3 regions of the Companilactobacillus sp. FL22-3 genome follow, and region 1 is predicted to be linked to each of the others. Evidence: predicted binding sites of a transcription regulator. Region 1 holds the regulator's gene; each other region holds the start of a gene.
The links. Region 1 encodes LexA, which represses DNA repair genes until DNA is damaged. Its sites were predicted from a motif close to CNAACANNTGTTNG; they were not measured.

Region 2: parE (DNA topoisomerase IV subunit B) is a predicted target of LexA. The motif match lies at 3,660-3,673, and genes of this name have one in related genera.
Region 3: uvrC (excinuclease ABC subunit UvrC) is a predicted target of LexA. The motif match lies at 1,897-1,910, and genes of this name have one in related genera.

What each region holds. Positions count from the first base shown of each region.
Region 1 covers NZ_JBTYYZ010000002.1:126,451-132,677, forward strand. The annotation lists gene rimM (ribosome maturation factor RimM) at 1-446, shown strand, start outside; gene trmD (tRNA (guanosine(37)-N1)-methyltransferase TrmD) at 446-1,174, shown strand; gene rplS (50S ribosomal protein L19) at 1,289-1,642, shown strand; gene ACYT32_RS02655 (Gfo/Idh/MocA family protein) at 1,804-2,787, shown strand; gene lexA (transcriptional repressor LexA) at 2,870-3,493, opposite strand; gene ACYT32_RS02665 (DUF896 domain-containing protein) at 3,588-3,830, shown strand; gene ACYT32_RS02670 (YneF family protein) at 3,893-4,114, shown strand; gene purE (5-(carboxyamino)imidazole ribonucleotide mutase) at 4,352-4,834, shown strand; gene purK (5-(carboxyamino)imidazole ribonucleotide synthase) at 4,827-5,957, shown strand; gene purC (phosphoribosylaminoimidazolesuccinocarboxamide synthase) at 5,964-6,227, shown strand, end outside.
Region 2 covers NZ_JBTYYZ010000007.1:159,232-165,458, reverse strand. The annotation lists gene hslU (ATP-dependent protease ATPase subunit HslU) at 1-363, shown strand, start outside; gene ACYT32_RS08075 (aldose 1-epimerase family protein) at 374-1,252, shown strand; gene ACYT32_RS08070 (hypothetical protein) at 1,352-1,906, opposite strand; gene ACYT32_RS08065 (DUF3862 domain-containing protein) at 2,074-2,787, opposite strand; gene plsY (glycerol-3-phosphate 1-O-acyltransferase PlsY) at 2,902-3,531, opposite strand; gene parE (DNA topoisomerase IV subunit B) at 3,740-5,743, shown strand; gene parC (DNA topoisomerase IV subunit A) at 5,754-6,227, shown strand, end outside.
Region 3 covers NZ_JBTYYZ010000004.1:206,868-213,094, reverse strand. The annotation lists gene uvrC (excinuclease ABC subunit UvrC) at 10-1,827, opposite strand; gene ACYT32_RS05520 (hypothetical protein) at 2,040-2,600, shown strand; gene ACYT32_RS05515 (SPJ_0845 family protein) at 2,673-2,825, shown strand; gene ACYT32_RS05510 (hypothetical protein) at 3,005-3,127, opposite strand; gene ACYT32_RS05505 (hypothetical protein) at 3,114-3,641, opposite strand; gene ACYT32_RS05500 (MgtC/SapB family protein) at 3,786-4,490, opposite strand; gene ACYT32_RS05495 (fructose-specific PTS transporter subunit EIIC) at 4,554-6,227, opposite strand, start outside.

The DNA of each region.
Region 1 (6,227 bases):
TTCCTATTACCGATTTCCCAGAAGACCGTTTCAAAGCCGGTGCAAAACTTTATTTGAAGAGTCAGGGTCAAACTTTGGAATTTACTGTCGAGTCATCGCGACCTCATAAGAGTTTTATCTTAGTCAAATTGAAGGGCTACGATAATATTAATGATGTTGAAAAATATGTTAAATCAGAGTTATTTGCGGACGGTGAAGAGGTTCCTACTCTCAATGAAGGCGAATTTCTTTACAAGCAAATCATTGGTTTGACGGTGATTGACAAAGATTTAGGTGAAGTCGGTAAGATTACTGAAATTATCGAGCTAGGTTCAAATGATGTTTGGGTAGTTAAAGGGCCTAAATATAAAGAGATTTTATTGCCATACATTGATGATGTAATCAAAGATGTTGATCTTGATGCAGGCATTGTCAAAGTGGAAATACCAGATGGGTTGATAGACTAATGGATATTACAATTTTAAGTATTTTTCCAAAAATGTTTCAAGCTTTAGATGAATCGTTGATCGGCAAAGCTCAAGCTAAAGAATTAGTTAATATTGACGTGGTCGATTTTCGTGACTTTACTACGAATAAACAAAATCATGTTGACGATGCACCTTATGGTGGCGGGGCAGGGATGTTGTTGCAGGCCCAGCCGATCTATGATGCCATGGATTACGTCGAAAAGAAAAAACCAGGTAAGAAACGCGTCATCTTGTTAGATCCAGCAGGAAAGACTTTTAACACGAAGATGGCTCAAGACTTTGCTAAAGAAGAGCAATTAGTTTTTATCTGTGGTCATTATGAAGGTTTTGATGAGCGGGTCAAGGATTTAGTTACTGATGAAGTTTCGATTGGCGACTATATTTTGACTGGTGGCGAATTACCCACAATGAGCATGATCGATGCCACTTTACGTTTTGTGCCGGGCGTATTAGGCAATTCATTTTCAGCGGAAGAAGAATCGTTTTCTAATAATCTTTTGGAATATCCGCAATATTCACGTCCAGCAGACTTTAGGGGCAAAAAGGTTCCCGAAGTGTTAACCAGTGGGGATCATGAAAAAATTCGTCTCTGGCGGCTAACGAAAGCCTTGAAGAAGACGTTAGAACGTCGGCCTGATTTATTAGAACATGCGCAGCTGACTGAAGAAGAACAACAGCTGTTGCGTAAAATTCGTCAAAATAACTAGTTTACAAGTAGCTTTAAATAAAGTATCATATTAAGAGTGTTTGAACACACATATTAACGATATTCCGCTGTGTATCAATGGATATATAAGAGTGTCGGTAGGGAGAAATTATTTATGAATAAATTGATTCAAGATATTACAAAAGAACAATTACGTTCTGACATTCCTGACTTCCGTAGTGGTGACACTGTTCGTGTCCATGCTAAGGTTGTTGAAGGTAGCCGCGAACGTATCCAATTATTCGAAGGTGTCGTTATTAAGAAGCATGGTACTGGTATCAGTGCTACTTATACTGTTCGTAAGATGAGTAACGGTGTTGGTGTTGAAAGAACATTCCCGCTAAACACACCTCGTGTAGAACAAATTGAAGTTATCAGACATGGTCGTGTACGTCGTAGCAAGCTTTACTACTTACGTGCTCGTACAGGTAAGGCTGCTCGTATTAAAGAACGTCGTCGTGACATCTAATTAATACTTGAGCTTTAAAAACCGTTTTCTCAAATTTGAGAAGACGGTTTTTTCTTAGGAATTTTTTTAATTTCAATTACCATTTAGTATATTTGCCCCTAAAAGATTTCTGAAGGTGTTTTAATGGATTAAAAATTAAAACAACGAGGAGCACTCTACGAATGAAATTAGCAATTATTGGGTCAGGGAACATCGTGCATGATTTTTTGACCATCACTAAGGACTTGCCTGATACCGAATTAACTGCATTGATAGGGACGCAAAGAAGTTTGGACGTGTTGCATCAATTGAAGCTTAAATATCACATTGGCGCAATTTACACCGATTTTGATACAGCTTTAGCAGATGGAGGGTTCGATACAGTCTATATTGCGGTACCGAATTTTTTACACTTCAGTTTTGCTAAAAAAGCTTTGGAACATGGCAAGAATGTCATCGTTGAAAAGCCCTTTACGGTAAAATTGTCAGAGTTTGAAATTCTCAAGCAAATCGCCCAAGATAAGCAGTTATTTTTGTTAGAGGCGATCACCAATCAATATTTGCAAAATTATCTTGATTTAAAGCAGAAATTACCACAGATCGGTGATATGAAATTGATTGAAAGCAATTATTCGCAGTATTCCACTCGTTACGACGATTTTTTAGCGGGACAGATCTTACCGGCGTTTGATGCTAAAAAAGGTGGCGGCGCACTGTTAGACTTAAATATCTATAATATCCATTTCATTGTCGGTTTATTAGGGCGTCCTAAACAAGTCAAATATCTGCCCAATATTGCTCGAGGTGTTGATACTTCTGGGATTCTTTTGATGGACTACGACAATTGTAAGGCAGTTGCTATTGGTGCGAAAGATTCTGTCGTCCCTAAGCGTCAAACTAGCCTTCAAGGAAGTCTAGGGTCGATTATTGTCAACGGTCCCACTAATCGATTAGAGTCATTTGATATTTACGACAATCAAAAACAATTAGTTGAACATGTCGATAATAAAGTTTATCCTCATCGAATGTATCAAGAATTCGTTGCTTTTGAAAAAATCATCCGTGAGCAAGATTTTCTTCAAGTAAGACAACGCCTACAACAGAGTGAAAGCGTCATGTTTGTGGTGGAGGAAGCTTTGAAGTCAGTGAATTTGAATCTTGATTAAAAAAATCCCAGTCAGTTAACTAGTTAGTTAACAACTGGAATTTCTTTAGTTAGGAATTGGGAATATCAATTCTCTATTTGGATTAGAAGATTTGTGAACGATATAAGCCCACAACTTTACCAAGAATTTCGACTGAATCTAGAATAATTGGGTCCATTGTGTCATTTTCCGGTTGTAAGCGATAGTGACCATTCTCTTGGTAGAATCTCTTACATGTAGCTTCGATGTCTTCCGTCATGGCAATGATGATCTCACCATTGTTAGCTGAACTTTGTTCGTGGACGATTACATGATCGCCATCATAGATACCAGCGTTGATCATACTTTCTCCGTGGATCTCTAGCATGAACAATTCGCCAGAATCACGATTTAAGTCTGGTGGGATAGGGAAGTATCCATCAGGGTTACGTTCTGCGGTAATTGGTTGACCAGCAGCAACGGCACCCAAGATCGGAATCTGTTTTGATTTGACGCCAATCGAGTTCAAACCTGCGCCAGTTAATTCAATAGCGCGAGGTTTGGTAGGGTCACGTTGGATGTAACCTTTTTTCTCAAGACGTGAGAGATGACCATGGACCGTTGATGTTGATGACAAATCTACAGCTTCGCAGATTTCTCTGACAGTGGGCGGATATCCATGTTCATCTAAATAATCATAAATGCATTGTAAAATTTGTGACTGTTTAGAGCCTTCAGCTTTTGACATTAGAACACCTCATTGTTAATATCTTAAATAGATTGTATCAAAATTTGAATACAAGTTCAAACAAGTGTTCGATTGTATTGGGGAGTAATGAAAAATGAAAGAACAAGACGAATTACTTAAAAAGATCAATGAATTAGCCCACAAGGCCAAAAACGGTACGATTACCAAAGAAGAAGAGGACCAACAAGCCCAATTGCGAAAGGAATATTTGAAGAACTTTCGGGCTGCTTTCAAGTCACAAATCGAAATGCTGCAAGTTTACGATAAAGACGGAAAAGAAGTCACTCCAGAAAAAGTTCGCGAAATTCAACGAAAAAAAGGATTGCGTGACGATTAGGCTTTCAATTAGTTAACTTTTTTTGTAATATTAATAAGTGTATGGAAAGGGTGAGAACATAAATGGGTACAACAATAGTCGTTGGCGTGATAGCTTTACTAGTCGGTCTAGTCGGCGGTTTCTTCATCGCTAGATGGTACATGAAGAAATACTTCCAAGACAATCCGCCAATCAGTGCAGATATGATCAGACAAATGATGGCTCAAATGGGCCAAAAGCCTTCACAAAAGAAGCTTAATCAATTAATGAATACTATGAAGAATTCACAAAAGAATAATAAATAGTCAGATCATTTGAGCGATATGTATATTTTAATATGCATATCGCTTATTTTTTTTGCCAAAAAATAAACATGTCTTTAAAATACGAACTATTTAATTTTTAAATATATAAAAAACTGTATGAAAACGTAAAATACGAACAATAATTAAAAAAATAAGAATAAAATGCGTTTTTAGCATTGAAAGAAAAATGATTCCTTGATAGAATTTGGTTACCAGAGCAGAAAGGTGGAAAAAGAAATGCACGATGTAGCAATAGTTATGGGATCAATTTCTGACCTGAAAGTCATGCAGAACACGATTGATGTTTTGAATGAGTTGGGTGTTAGTTTTGAAACAAAAGTTATTTCGGCACACAGGATGCCGCATGAGATGTTAGATTTTGCCAATCAGGCTGATAAACATTTTCAAGTAATCATAGCTGGAGCTGGTGGTGCTGCCCACTTGCCAGGAATGATAGCTTCTTCAACAAGCTTGCCAGTGATCGGTGTTCCCGTGCCATCTAAGTATCTAAAAGGAATCGATTCTTTATTGTCGATTGTTCAAATGCCTGCTGGCGTTCCCGTTGCAACAGTTTCGATTGGTGAAGCCGGAGCCAAAAATGCCGCAATTTTAGCAACTAAGATTTGTGCTTTAAATAATCAAACATATCAAAAAAACTTATCCGCATACGTCAAAGCCATGCATGATAAGTCAGTAGAAAGTGGGAATAATCTTGGATAAAGCAATTTTACCAGGTTCCACGATTGGAATTATCGGTGGTGGACAATTAGGTCAAATGATGTCTTTTTCAGCCAAAGAAATGGGCTATAAGGTCATTATCTTGGACCCGCAGCCCAATTGTTCAGCCGCACAAGTGTCAGATGAACAAATCGTAGCTGAATATGATGATTTAGAAAAATTGGTCGAGTTAGCTAAGAAGTGCGACGTTTTGACGTATGAGTTTGAAAACGTCGATGCGACAGCTATTAATGAAGTCAAGAAGTACACCCAAGTACCGCAAGGTATCAAGGCATTGAGCGTGACGCAAAATCGAGTTTCAGAAAAAGATTTTATTGAAAATAGCGGTTTTAAAGTTGTACCGCATGTCGTGATCGAAAATATTTTCGAATATCACCGTGGAATTGAAAAATTAGGTACGCCCGTTATTTTAAAAACCATTCGTGGCGGCTATGATGGCAAAGGCCAATTGTTGATTGACGATGCCCAGAATGTTGATTACGCCCAGATCGAAGAATTATTAGCTACTGGTCCTTGTATGTTGGAGAAAAAAATCAACCTAAAAAAAGAAGTTTCGGTAGTCGTTTCCGCTAACAGCCGACAAGAGACAGCTATTTTTCCCATCATCGAGAATATTCATCGACATAATATTTTACACTTAAGTACTTGTCCCGCTGCCATCAGTGAGAAATCTGCTCAACACATTTATCAAGTCGGTGAAACTTTAGCCAAGGGATTGGAATTAGTTGGCACGATGTGTATCGAGTTTTTCATTTCGGATCAAGATGAGGTTTTTGTTAATGAGATTGCCCCTAGACCTCATAACTCAGGGCATTTAACCATCGAATCATGCAATATTTCACAATTTGATGCACATATTCGGGGAGTCTGCAATTTAGCTATGCCGAAAGTCGAATTGCTGAAGCCAGCAGCCATGGTCAATCTCTTGGGTCAACATTTAACTAAGGCGAAGAATGAACTAGTTAAACACCCAGAATGGCATTTTCATGACTATGGCAAAGATGAAATTAAAGAGAACCGGAAAATGGGTCATATCACGATATTAAGCGATGACCTAGAGCAGATCAAAACTGCTATTGAAAATAATTCAATCTGGGATGTGTAAATAATAATGACAGAAGCTAAGTTGCTTTATACAGGAAAAGCTAAGAATGTTTATCAAGCACAACAAGAAGATGAGGTATTGATCGTTTATAAAGATCAAGCGACCGCACTCAATGGTAAGAAAAAGGAAATTCTTCCCGGAAAAGGCGTACTCGATTGCCAAATTTCCCAGCTAGTTTTCAATTATCTGATCGAAAATGGCATCAAGACCCATTTGGTAAAGAATCTCTCTGATCATGAACAGTTAGTTAAGAAGACAACTGTCTTTCCT
Region 2 (6,227 bases), on a different contig from region 1:
GGCCGTTTCCCAATCAGAGTTGAATTGAACGATTTGACAGAAGACGATTTCATTCAAATTTTGACAAAGCCAGACAATGCTTTGACAAAACAATATGTAGCGCTTACAAGAGCTGATGGGATACATTTAACTTTTACTAAAGAATCCGTGGAAGAGATTGCAAAAATCGCATTTGAATTAAATAATAGTAATCAGAATATTGGTGCTAGACGACTTTCTACTGTCTTGGAAAAGATCTTGGCAGATATTCTTTACGAAGGACCTGATATGCAAATGGGCGACATTACCATTACTCGTGAATATGTCCACGAACAAGTTGGTAAAATTGCTTCTGATCAAGATCTTTCACGTTATATTCTTTAGGGGGATAAAAATGACAGTTTATCAATTGAAGAACGACTTCTTAACTTTAAAAGTAAATTCACTCGGTGCTGAAATGAGCAGTATCAAGAACAATGAAGATTCAGAGTTTATCTGGCAAGCAGACAAAAACGTTTGGGGCAGACATGCACCTGTTTTGTTCCCAATTGTCGGTCGCCTAAAGGATGATCACTACTTTGTTGATGGCAAAGAATACAAGATGACTCAACATGGATTTGCTCGTGACCAAGAATTTAGCCTCGATTCACAGACTGATTCAAAATTGGTTTTGAGCTTAACTACGAGCGAAGCCAGCTTGGAAAAATATCCATATCACTTTAAGTTAAGAATTATTTATCAACTAGTTAAAGATACTGTACAGATCTTATATTTAGTTGATAGTTTGGAAGAATCAGACGACATGTACTTCTCAATTGGAGCACATCCAGGCTTTGAGGTACCATTTGACAAGGATTTACAATTTGAAGACTATCAAGTTGAAGTTGATCCGGTTGAAACTAGAACTCATATTCCAATTGACAACCATTTGATTGATTTGAATGGCGAAAAGAAAGTCGACAATCAAAACTTCCCAATGACACGTGACTACTTCGTCGATGACGCTGTAGTTTATCGTTTGAATGCACCGGCAGAAGTAACTATTTCTAGTCCAAAATCTGATCACAAATTAACTTTGGATACCGGAAACGCTAAATTCTTCGGTATGTGGTCAACATATCCTGACGACAATGGTAAGTTCATGTGTATCGAACCATGGTGGGGACTTGCTGATAAGACTGACTCAGATAATGACTTTAAGAATAAATACGCAATCAATAAGTTAGCTCCTAAAGAACAATTTGAAGCTTACTTCTCAATCAGCGTTAAGTAGTATTACGTTTTTTCGTAAATTTAAACAACACATATTTAAAGCCCCAACGTTCATTAAGAATGTTGAGGCTTTATTTTGTAGTTTTTTCATTATCAAATATTAATAGCCATATTGGTTAGCAGCACTACCATCGGGGTTCAAATAGCCCTTTTCCATGCCTTGTTGGGTCTGTTTTTCGCCAAAGGTTTTCATATCATCAGGCGTACTTTGTAAAGCTTGTAATTGTGACATACCATGGTCCACTTTGTAAGCGGCTGGAGATTCACCGTATTTATTGATGAAACCACTTAAAGTATTCTCATCATATGAAATACCGTTTGACTGTTGTTGCGAGTTCTGAGCGCTTTGTTGCTGAGCATTAGTATTTGTACTAGTTGCCTGTTGCGATTGATCAGAGGTCTGATTCTGAACTTGTTGATTAGAATTATTTTGCTGGTTATTATTCTGATCATTTGCAGGTTGGTTGGATGTAGTAGATTTTTTTGCAGTCTTTTTCTTAGCTGCAGGAGTCTTCTTTTTGGTGACTGTCTTTTTGGCAACGGCGGTAGTTTTATCTTTTTTTTCAGTTGAAGAGCTAGCTGATCTATTATTTGAACATGCTACTAGTGAAAGGGTAGCAGCAATTAGTAGAGCTGATGTGATAATTTTTTTCATCCTGATATCCCCCATATCCTGAATATTATTTAAATCCATTAATAACAATATAACACTTGAGGTATTCAGATATGAGAACGGCGTTTGTCAATCAGACTTTTGAAAGCAAAAAAAAAGTCACTCACCGAAGTGAATGACGTTAAATAACCGATGGCTCAAATTAAGCTTTATTGCAGTTCTGATTGAGTTTTACCACTGACCTTATCATCGGTGAACTTGACGGTGAATTGAGCTCCTGTCTTGCCAGAAATGCCTGTGCTATATGTGTAACTCTTTGATAGCTGATTATTGTTGAGTGATTCGCTATAGCTGTTAGGTTTACCCAAGTTATTTAAAATAGTGCTTTCAGGCATCCCATTTTGAATCGACATGTAAGCATCTAAGCCCAACTTCTTATCACGAGTGACTTTTAAGCCATTCAAGACTTTACTAACAGCACGCCCATGGATGAAATTGACTTTTAGATTTGAGCCGTTGCCACCATTTTGAATCTTATTCCAAGTTTTAGTTTGGATTTTAGTGTTGTTGGCATTAGAAGTACTTGTTGAATCGGCTTTACCGAGCAATCTCTCAACGGTTTCTACAGGTGTACCTTGAGCTTCATTCAGATAAATTCCACTGTATTGAGCAAAAGTTACGCCAGATTTATTTACCTTAGTCTGTTTAGACTTGTTCTGACTTGACTTGGTCGATTTAGCGACTTTGGTTGTGGTATGGAAAGGACCAGTAGCGGTCAATTTCATCGCAGTTACGCCTCCTCCAGCTAAGAGAACTAAGACGATAATGGTCCAGAACCACCATTTTTGATAGAAATGTTGTTTTTTGCGTCGCAAAGAACGTTGATATTGCGTTCTGGATGGCAAATTATTATTGTGATCCATAACTGACTCCTCCCATATTGATAACGCTTTAAACTCATTCTATCAGTAACAGTACCTAAAAGTATTGATATTATAAAAAAAGCAAAACTAATTTTAGTTTTGCTTAAAAATTCCTTATTTATTTTTTTCGTTGGCCTTTGCTTGTTGCTTTTTATAACGTAAACCAATTGGAACCAGATTCTCTTGACCTTTCAAAAGTCGCTTGATATTAGGAATATGACGATAATAAATAATGACAGTAACAATTACAGCGACAGTGGTTAAGATCCAGTCATGCAAGAAGAGGGTCATAATGGTGAAGACTAAGATCGTCGTTAAACTAGCAACACTGACCATGCTAGTCACGTAAACGATACTTGCTAGTAAGATAAAGCAGATCAAAAACAACAGTGGATTGTATGCTAGTAAAATACCTGCACTAGTAGCAACAGCTTTACCACCACGGAACTTGAGGAAAATCGAATAACAGTGTCCGATAACAGCACAGATACCGACGAATAGGATCAAGTGACGGTTAAGACCAAAGAAAACTGGCATCAATGCGCCTAAGGTTCCTTTTAAAATATCGATCACTAAAACGACCGTCCCAGCAGTTTTACCGAAAACCCGATAAGCGTTAGTTGTCCCAACGTTTCCACTACCGTAGTCGAAGATATTTTTATGGAAAAATATTTTACCAACGAGATATGCGGTTGGAAATGAGCCGATTAGATAGGCTAAAATTACACAAATGAGAAGTTTCATTAAAAAATCACTCTCTTAGCTTTATTTTTTTGGTATATTGTAACTCTATGGTGTTTTAAAGGAAATGTAAATACCAACCTAGATATTATCCACTATTTCTAGAAAAAGTAAAAGATTTCTCTTGAAAGCGAACGTACATTCGCATAAGATGAATAGTGTTATAATACTAGAATATTGGAAGAGTAGTAAATGAAAAGGAATGATATAAATGCCAAAATCATCTTATGATGATTCGTCGATTCAAATCCTTGAAGGACTAGAAGCCGTACGAAAAAGACCTGGTATGTACATTGGTTCCACTGATTCACGTGGATTACATCACTTGGTCTATGAGATCGTTGATAATGCGGTCGATGAAGCTTTATCAGGATTTGGTAAAGAAATCAATGTAACAATTAACAAGGACAGCAGTATTACTGTAGTTGACCATGGACGTGGGATGCCAACAGGGATGCATGCTTCTGGTAAGCCAACGATCGAAGTTATCTTAACCGTACTTCACGCTGGTGGAAAGTTCTCTGAGAACAGTTATAAAACATCTGGAGGTTTGCACGGTGTCGGCTCATCAGTCGTGAATGCGCTTTCGGAGTGGATGACTGTCCGGGTTGTCCGTGACCACAAAGTTTATGAGGAACGTTTCGAAAACGGTGGTCATCCAGTGGGAACGTTGAAAAAGACTGGAACAACTAAAGAAGACTCTGGTACGACGATCAGCTTCAAACCAGATAAAAGTATTTTCCAAACCACAAAGTTTAATTATGATACTTTAGCTGAAAGATTGAGAGAATCAGCTTTCTTGCTAAAAGGTGTCAAATTCACGATTACAGATAAACGTGGTGAAGAAGAAAAACAAGATATTTTCCATTATGAGGATGGTATTCAATCATTTGTTAAGTACCTCAACGAAGACAAAGATGTCTTAGGGGGCATTTTTTACGTTGAAGGAACTAATTCAGAGATTGAGATCGAATTTGCCGGCCAATATAATGACGGTTATTCGGAAAATATTATCTCCTTTGTCAATAATGTTCGAACAGCTGATGGTGGGACACATGAAGTCGGAATGAAATCTGGTTTGACGAAGGCGTTCAACGATTATGCTCGTAAAGTTGGGCTTCTCAAGGAAAATAGCAAAAACCTCGAAGGTAGTGATGTTCGAGAAGGTTTGTCAGCTATCATTTCGGTCCGCATTCCCGAAGAGATCTTACAATTCGAAGGTCAAACTAAAGGCAAACTTGGTACGCCACAAGCCCGTTCAGCGGTCGATCAATTAGTATACGAACAGATGAGTTTCTACTTGTTAGAAAATGGTGAGCAGGCTCAAATGTTGGTCAAGAAGGCTTTAAAAGCTCGTGAAGCCCGTGATGCTGCTAGAAAAGCTCGTGAAAGTACTCGGAGTGGCAAAAAGAATAAAAAGACCGATGGTTTATTGTCTGGTAAATTAACTCCGGCTCAATCTAAGAATGCCGATAAGAATGAATTGTTCTTGGTCGAAGGGGATTCCGCTGGTGGTTCTGCTAAACAAGGCCGCGATCGGAAATTCCAAGCCATCTTACCTTTGCGAGGAAAAGTTTTAAATACGCAAAAGGCTAAACTGGAAGATATTTACAAAAACGAAGAAATCAACACAATGATCTATACAATTGGTGCTGGTGTCGGAGCTGACTTTAAGTTGGAAGACCGTAACTATGACAAGGTGATCATCATGACCGATGCCGATGATGATGGTTCACATATTCAAATTCTCTTGTTAACGTTCTTCTATCGCTACATGAGACCGTTAGTTGAATCTGGCCACGTCTACATCGCTTTATCGCCACTGTATAAACTACAAAAGGGTAAAGGTGCCAAGACCCAAATTAAATATGCCTGGACACCTGATGAACTACAGGCTGACATTAAGCAAATGGGTAAAGGCTACGACCTACAACGTTTCAAAGGTTTAGGTGAAATGAATGCTGATCAGCTTTGGAAGACGACGATGGACCCAGAGAATCGAATTTTGATCAGGGTTAATATCGATGATGCAGCCTTAGCCGAACGCCGAGTTACTACCTTGATGGGTGATAAAGTTAAGCCTCGTCGTGATTGGATCGAAAGCAATGTTCGTTTCAATGGTACAGAAGAAGGCGACAATATTTTGGAAAAAGTCGATGATGAAACTGACCCAATTGATAGTAAAATCGTTGACGATTTATTGAATAAGGAATAGGTGATAGATAGTGACTGAAAATTCTTCTAAAATTCAAGATATTTCGCTCGAAAAAATCATGGGAGATCGATTTGCGAGATATTCTAAATCAATTATTCAAGAACGTGCTCTACCTGATATTCGTGATGGTTTAAAGCCTGTTCAACGAAGAATTTTGTATTCAATGTTTTTGGATGGCAATACTTATGACAAGGGCTTTCGTAAGTCCGCTAAGGGTGTCGGTAATGTCATGGGTAACTTTCATCCCCATGGTGACTCTTCAATTTATGAAGCGATGGTCCGTTTATCCCAAGACTGGAAATTACGCAATCCTTTGATTGAAATGCACGGTAACAATGGTTCGATGGATGGTGATCCACCAGCTGCCATGCGTTATACTGAAGCCCGTTTGAGTAAAATCTCTGGGGAAATGTTACGTGATATCAACAAAGACACTGTTGATGAAGAATGGAACTTTGATGATACTGAAAAGGAACCCAAAGTT
Region 3 (6,227 bases), on a different contig from region 1:
TCTCTCCCTCTATCCTTTGTGATACTTTTTGTGAAAATCAGTACTTGCTAACGTAATTTTAATCGTCTGAGCCGTTGTCTTAGGAATACCTAAGTCAGTCAATTGCTCTATGGAAGCTTCTTTCATCTTCTTGACAGAACCAAATTTCTTTAATAATTTTGTCCTAGTCTTGGGCCCTACGCCTTGAATATTATCCAATTGTGACGACAAAGCATTCTTACTTCTGGTCTTACGATGGAAAGTAATAGCAAAGCGATGCACTTCATCTTGAATTCTTTGTAATAAGTAAAAGCCTTGACTCTTACGGTCGAGCGGTACTTCCACACCATCTTCTCCCACGATCAAATGTGAAGTATTATGGTGATCATCTTTGACCATTCCGGCCACAGGTATATCGATTCCCAGTTCATTGACTAAAACGTCCATCACAGCACGCAATTCAATGATACCACCATCCATTAGAATTAAATCTGGTAATGGCGACTTTTCTTTCAGCAAACGTGAATAACGTCGATAGATCACTTCTCGAGTATTGGCAGCTTCATCTGCTCCCGATTGATGCTCAACTTCACCTTTGATTTTATACTTCCGGTAACCACTCTTTTCAGGACGGCCATCTTTAAACATTACCATCGCAGAAACGGGATTGGTCCCTTGAATATGCGAATGGTCAAACGATTCAATAATATGACCATAAGGCAAGTCTAAAGCTTCAAAAATTTGCTTCTGGGCACCATAAGTTTGACGATTATCTAACTCCATCAAGCGGAATTTCTCTTGCAAAACTAATTTTGAGTTTTCTGCGGCCATATCCATCAAGTCTTTTTTCTGACCACGTTGCGGTGTTCGGAAAGGAATATTCAAAACTTGAGAAAGCGTCTTTTTATCCAAATTATCTGGAACTAAGATCTCTTTTGGTAAAACTTGGTTCCGGCGATTATAGAATTGCAAAATATAGGTCGATAATTCTTCTTCTGGCGTATTAATACAGGCAAAAACTTTCTTCTCTCGTTTCATTAAACGGGCTTGTCGAATAAAGAAAACTTGAATGGAAATCCAACCTTTTTCGACATAGTAATTAAAGATATCTCGCGGTGTACTATCATTAGAAATGATCTTTTGTTTCTCAACCGTAGTCTCGATATATTTGATCTGGTCACGCAATTCAGCTGCACGTTCGAACTCCATTTTTTTTGAGGCTGTTTCCATTCGCCGTTCTAGTTGATGCTTGATTTCACCAACATTGCCGCCTAGAAACTTCTTGATTTTTTCAATTTGTTTATCATATTTTTCTTGAGGAACAGTTTGGAAACAAGCTCCTAAACATTGTCCCATATGGTAATACAAACAAGGTCTACCTAAATGTCCCTGACAGCGACGCAATGGATAGACTTTTTGTAAGAAATTTAGAGTATTTGATGCAGCCCAAACATTTGGATAAGGTCCAAAATAATAGGCTCCATCTTTTTTGATCAAACCGGTGATCTCCATCTTAGGATCACGCTCGTTAGTGATTTTTATATAAGGATAGCCGGTCCCTCGTTTTAGTTTGATGTTGTAATAAGGTTGATGTTTCTGGATCAAAGTTATTTCCAACAAAAAGGCTTCTTTATCATTGGAAGTAATGATCGTCTCAAAGTCACGGATTTCCGAAACTAGTCGTGCTGTCTTACCTTCATGAGAACTCTTAAAATAAGACCGAACCCGATTCTTAAGATTTTTAGCTTTTCCAACGTAAATTATTTTAGAGTTGATATCTTTCATTAGATAACAACCCGGACGAGGTGGCAGCAGGCTTAGTTTATGTTCTATATATTCAGTCGCCAACAATAAACCTCCCTTTTAATTCAGACTCTGTTAATCATAAGTTATTCTTACTAATTGTCAACTTATATGCAACCATATGTTCTATTATACTTTTCTTTCATTAGAATGGTCTGCTAAAAAGATTATTGCTGATTGTTTGACAATTATTTTTCACCCTTTATGATTGGTTTTGTAAAATTAAATTAAATAAAATCAATCGGAGGTATCGTCATATGAGTCAAAAATATATCGCAGAGATCGTACCATTAAACGCCGAGTTTATCGGCAGCAGTGCTCACGGATCAGCTGAGTTTACTGTTGAAGAGAACAATTTGCACATTAAGATCGAAATGTTTGATACACCAAAGAACACCCAGCATTGGGAACATTTCCATGGTTTTCAGAATGGCCAAGATGCTCAAATTGCTACAATGAGTCAAGACGTAAATCACGACGGCTTAGTCGATTTGCCAGAAACTGAAGCGGTCTCAGGTACAACTATGGTGCCTTTCGACAATGCTCCAGAAAAAATCGATGTTCCAAATGATAATTATCCCGTCTCTGATGAGAACGGTCATTTTGCCTATGAAAAAGACGTTCCTTTGGATCAGTTACAATCTCAATTCAAGTCAGTTTTTGGAACAGACAAATTGGACTTAGATAAGAGAGTAGTCTATGTTCATGGTGTTCCTCAATCACTTGAGCTACCTGCTTCCGTAGGTGGCGTAGTTGGCAATTATGATGCTCATGTGACTTTGCCTATTGCTACTGGTAAAATTAAAAAAGTTAACTAAAAATTGCCTTTTGTGCACTTAGGTTCTATAATATAGTTAATTAAAAATGAAACTTGAAAGGGGCTGGTACCGATGGGCCTAACAGTGAAACGTGAAAGTAATTTTGGCAGTTTATTTGATAAGTTTGCCTCTCTTCCCGATGATGTAAAAGAAAACGTAAAACGCGTAGATTCTGCCGATAAGAAATCTTCAAAAGATCAAAAGAATCTGAAAGATAAAAAATAATTTCTCTTGTTTAATGTCACTTTGTTTAAAAGTGGAAGCCATTTATTTTTACTATTTCTTCAAAAAGAATCCTTTGAATTAGAAAAGCCTAGAACTCAATTGTCCTAGGCTTTTTTGGTATCTAAGTTAAATCGTGTTGGTAGAAAAGCGCTACCCAAATGATAAACTGTTGACCCTGTTTACAACTCATCTTCGTCTTCGAAAGGATTAATTAGCTGATTTTCCTCATTACGCAATTCCACTAATTCTTGATACATTAAATATTCAAAATAATCATCTGAAATATCCCTAAACAATTCCAAATTTCTCTCCTCCGTTTATCTTAGTCTGAATAAAGTCAGCCGATATTACCGGGCGAGAGGTTTTTAGACCTTTCTCACTAATATATCGCTCTGTCGTTTTGACATTGCCGTAAAATTTAATGGGTGTGTTTATTCTTAAATCAACATCGCCACGTTCAAATTTGGATTGTTCATATTTCAATTTGACAATCCTCGACTCGTCATTTCCATCCAACGCCACCAACAAATATTTGTGATTAAGATCGAACCTCTTTATGTGTCCCCATTGGTAAATCTTTGCGCCATAATACAAGCTGGTATTGATGTACAAATTTTCAAATGAAACATAATCATAATTCTTGCGTTCTCTAGAAAACTCCGAAACTGTTCTTTGTCTTGATTGATCGAGCATGGTAATTCTCAATTCTTGCAAATTGTTATTGATTTGAATCTTAAAAATGCCAATATAAAAAGATAAAAACATGATCCCACAGAATAAGACGATAAGGATTTCGCTTGGTACTTTTCTTATCATTTAATTCCCCCAATAACCACAAGATAACAAAGGTCTATACAAATTTCAATTGATTTGAACCATTTAAATATTTAAATTTTTTCATATTAATAAGCTGATACAAAAAGACAGAAATTATTCATATTCGAATAATCTCTGTCTTTTTTAAACGTTGATTGTTTCAACTTTAATGATATTTTCGTTCATCGACAAACCTTCAACAATATCAACGTAGTCTAAGCTTTTGCCAAAATCAATCGAATAAACATTCGTATAAACTTTTTCATTATTCAAACGTTCGACACTGAAACTGACGCCTTCGACAGTAATTTTATTTTTCTGAAAATAATCGTCGATGAATTTCTTCGATTCAATTTTATGAAGATACTCGACTTTCAGTTTGCGCACTGGACTGATGCGAATAATTTTTTTTAAAAATCCTAGAACCGCATAAACGACTAAAAATCCAGCAACTGCTATCAAATAATCTCCCATACCAACTGCTAATCCGATACAGGCAACGACCCACAAACTGGCCGCGGTCGTCAGTCCTCTGATTGAATGGTGCTCGACGATTATAGTTCCGGCACCCAAAAAACCGATTCCACTGACAACTTGGGCAATTAATCTGGCATCATCAGCCCGCAAAACTCCTTTTAATTCGGGATGATGCAGTGCCATCTCTAAAGCATTGAAGCCGATATTTTGCTGAATCATCGCAATAATACAAGCTCCCAAACAAACTAAAATATGTGTTCTCAATCCGGCTGGACGATGTTTGTAGGCCCGGTCGATCCCAATTATTCCTGAAAACAAAACAGAAATCAATAGTCTGATCATGACCGTTAAAACACTTAATTGACTCTGCAAAAAACCACTCCCATTAACATTTTTATTCGTCACCCTCTAGTATAATCCTCAAAAATTTAGCAATCAGGCTTTATCACTGAGAGATTTGTCTAAGAATAATTGAGCTATTCTCTCAGAATCAGCCGCCTTTTTCAGGGTATGGACAAATTTTGGGTCCGACAATAGTCGGGCAATACTCGACAAGTACGAAACATGTTGATAATCCTTTTCAGGATCGGGCATGATCAAGGCTAAAACGATTCGAACCTGATTGCCGTTTCCCCAGTCAAGAGGCTGTTTTAAAGTGACAATTCCCATCGTCAATCTATCAACCGAGCCATCTTGTGCATGAGGAATTGCGATACCTTTTTCCATACCAGTCGAACTTTCTGCTTCACGCTTTAAGTATTTCTGATAAACAGCTTTTGAATCAGTTGTATATCCTAATTTCTCAGCAAAATTTGCAAGATATTTCAATAAATCATCACGTGTATTTGCTTGAACATTTAAGGCAATATTATTGTCATTAATAATGTTACTTAATTCACTTTGAGGTTCTTCAACTGCATCATCACTATCCTCTGAATCTTGGGAATCAGAGACAACTGCACCTTCTGGAGTTACCAAAACTTGATCGTGGCGACTTTGACGTCCCGCTATGATTGATAGTAGGAAACCAGATACCAAAGCACCAATAACAATCCATAAGACCCATAAGAAAGGTTTATTAACTAATGGTAAAACGATGAATCCACCATGTGGGGCTGGTACAGAAATTCTGGTGACATAAGATAAAATTGCTGCAATGGCCGATCCAATCATGAATGATGGAATATTTAACAATGGATTTTTTGCTGCAAATGGAATAGCACCTTCAGTAATATGAGTTGATCCAAGTAAGAAGTTAACATAACCTGCACTACGTTCTTTCGCAGAATAAGCTTTCTTATTCAAAAGAACTGCAAAACCGGTGGCTAAAGGTGGTGCGATACAAGCTGCGGAGACACCTGCCATGAAATAATAATTACCTTGAGCAAGCAAAGCAGTACCTGTCAAATAGGCAGCTTTGTTGATAGGGCCACCCATATCAGCGGCACACATTATACCAACGATTAAACCAAGTAAGATGGGACTGGAATTTTCCATACTCTTTAGAAATGCCATCATACCTTGATTGATATCTTTCATTGGTACTGAAACATACCACATGATGGTTCCAGAAATCAGAACTCCCAAAACTGGAAAAATAAAAATTGATTTCAATCCATCTAATGACTTTGGCAAGGTCTTGAACAACTTTGTCAAAAGAACTGCGATATAACCAGCTAAGAATCCACCGACGATACCACCTAAGAAACCAGTACCATTTGTATAAGCAATCATACCAGTAACAAAGCCAATAACTAATCCAGTTCTTTTACCGATTGCCTCTGCAATATAGGCGCAAAGTACGGGAACCATTAAATTCATTGCAAAACCGCCAATAGTATTCAATAAAGCGGCGATAGCATTATATTCTGCACTTTTGGGATCTGCCGAATTAATTCCCCAGAAAAATGAAACCGCAGTGAGTACACCACCAGCAACAACTAAAGGCAACATATGGGAAACACCGTTCATTAAATAGACATATAATTTATGCCAAAACGATCCAGTTAATTCTGATTCTTCACTAGAGCTGGTAGTTGAACTACCAGAAGCATGATAAACTGGAACATTTTTATCATGTAAGATTTTTTCAATCAATTCATCCGGTTC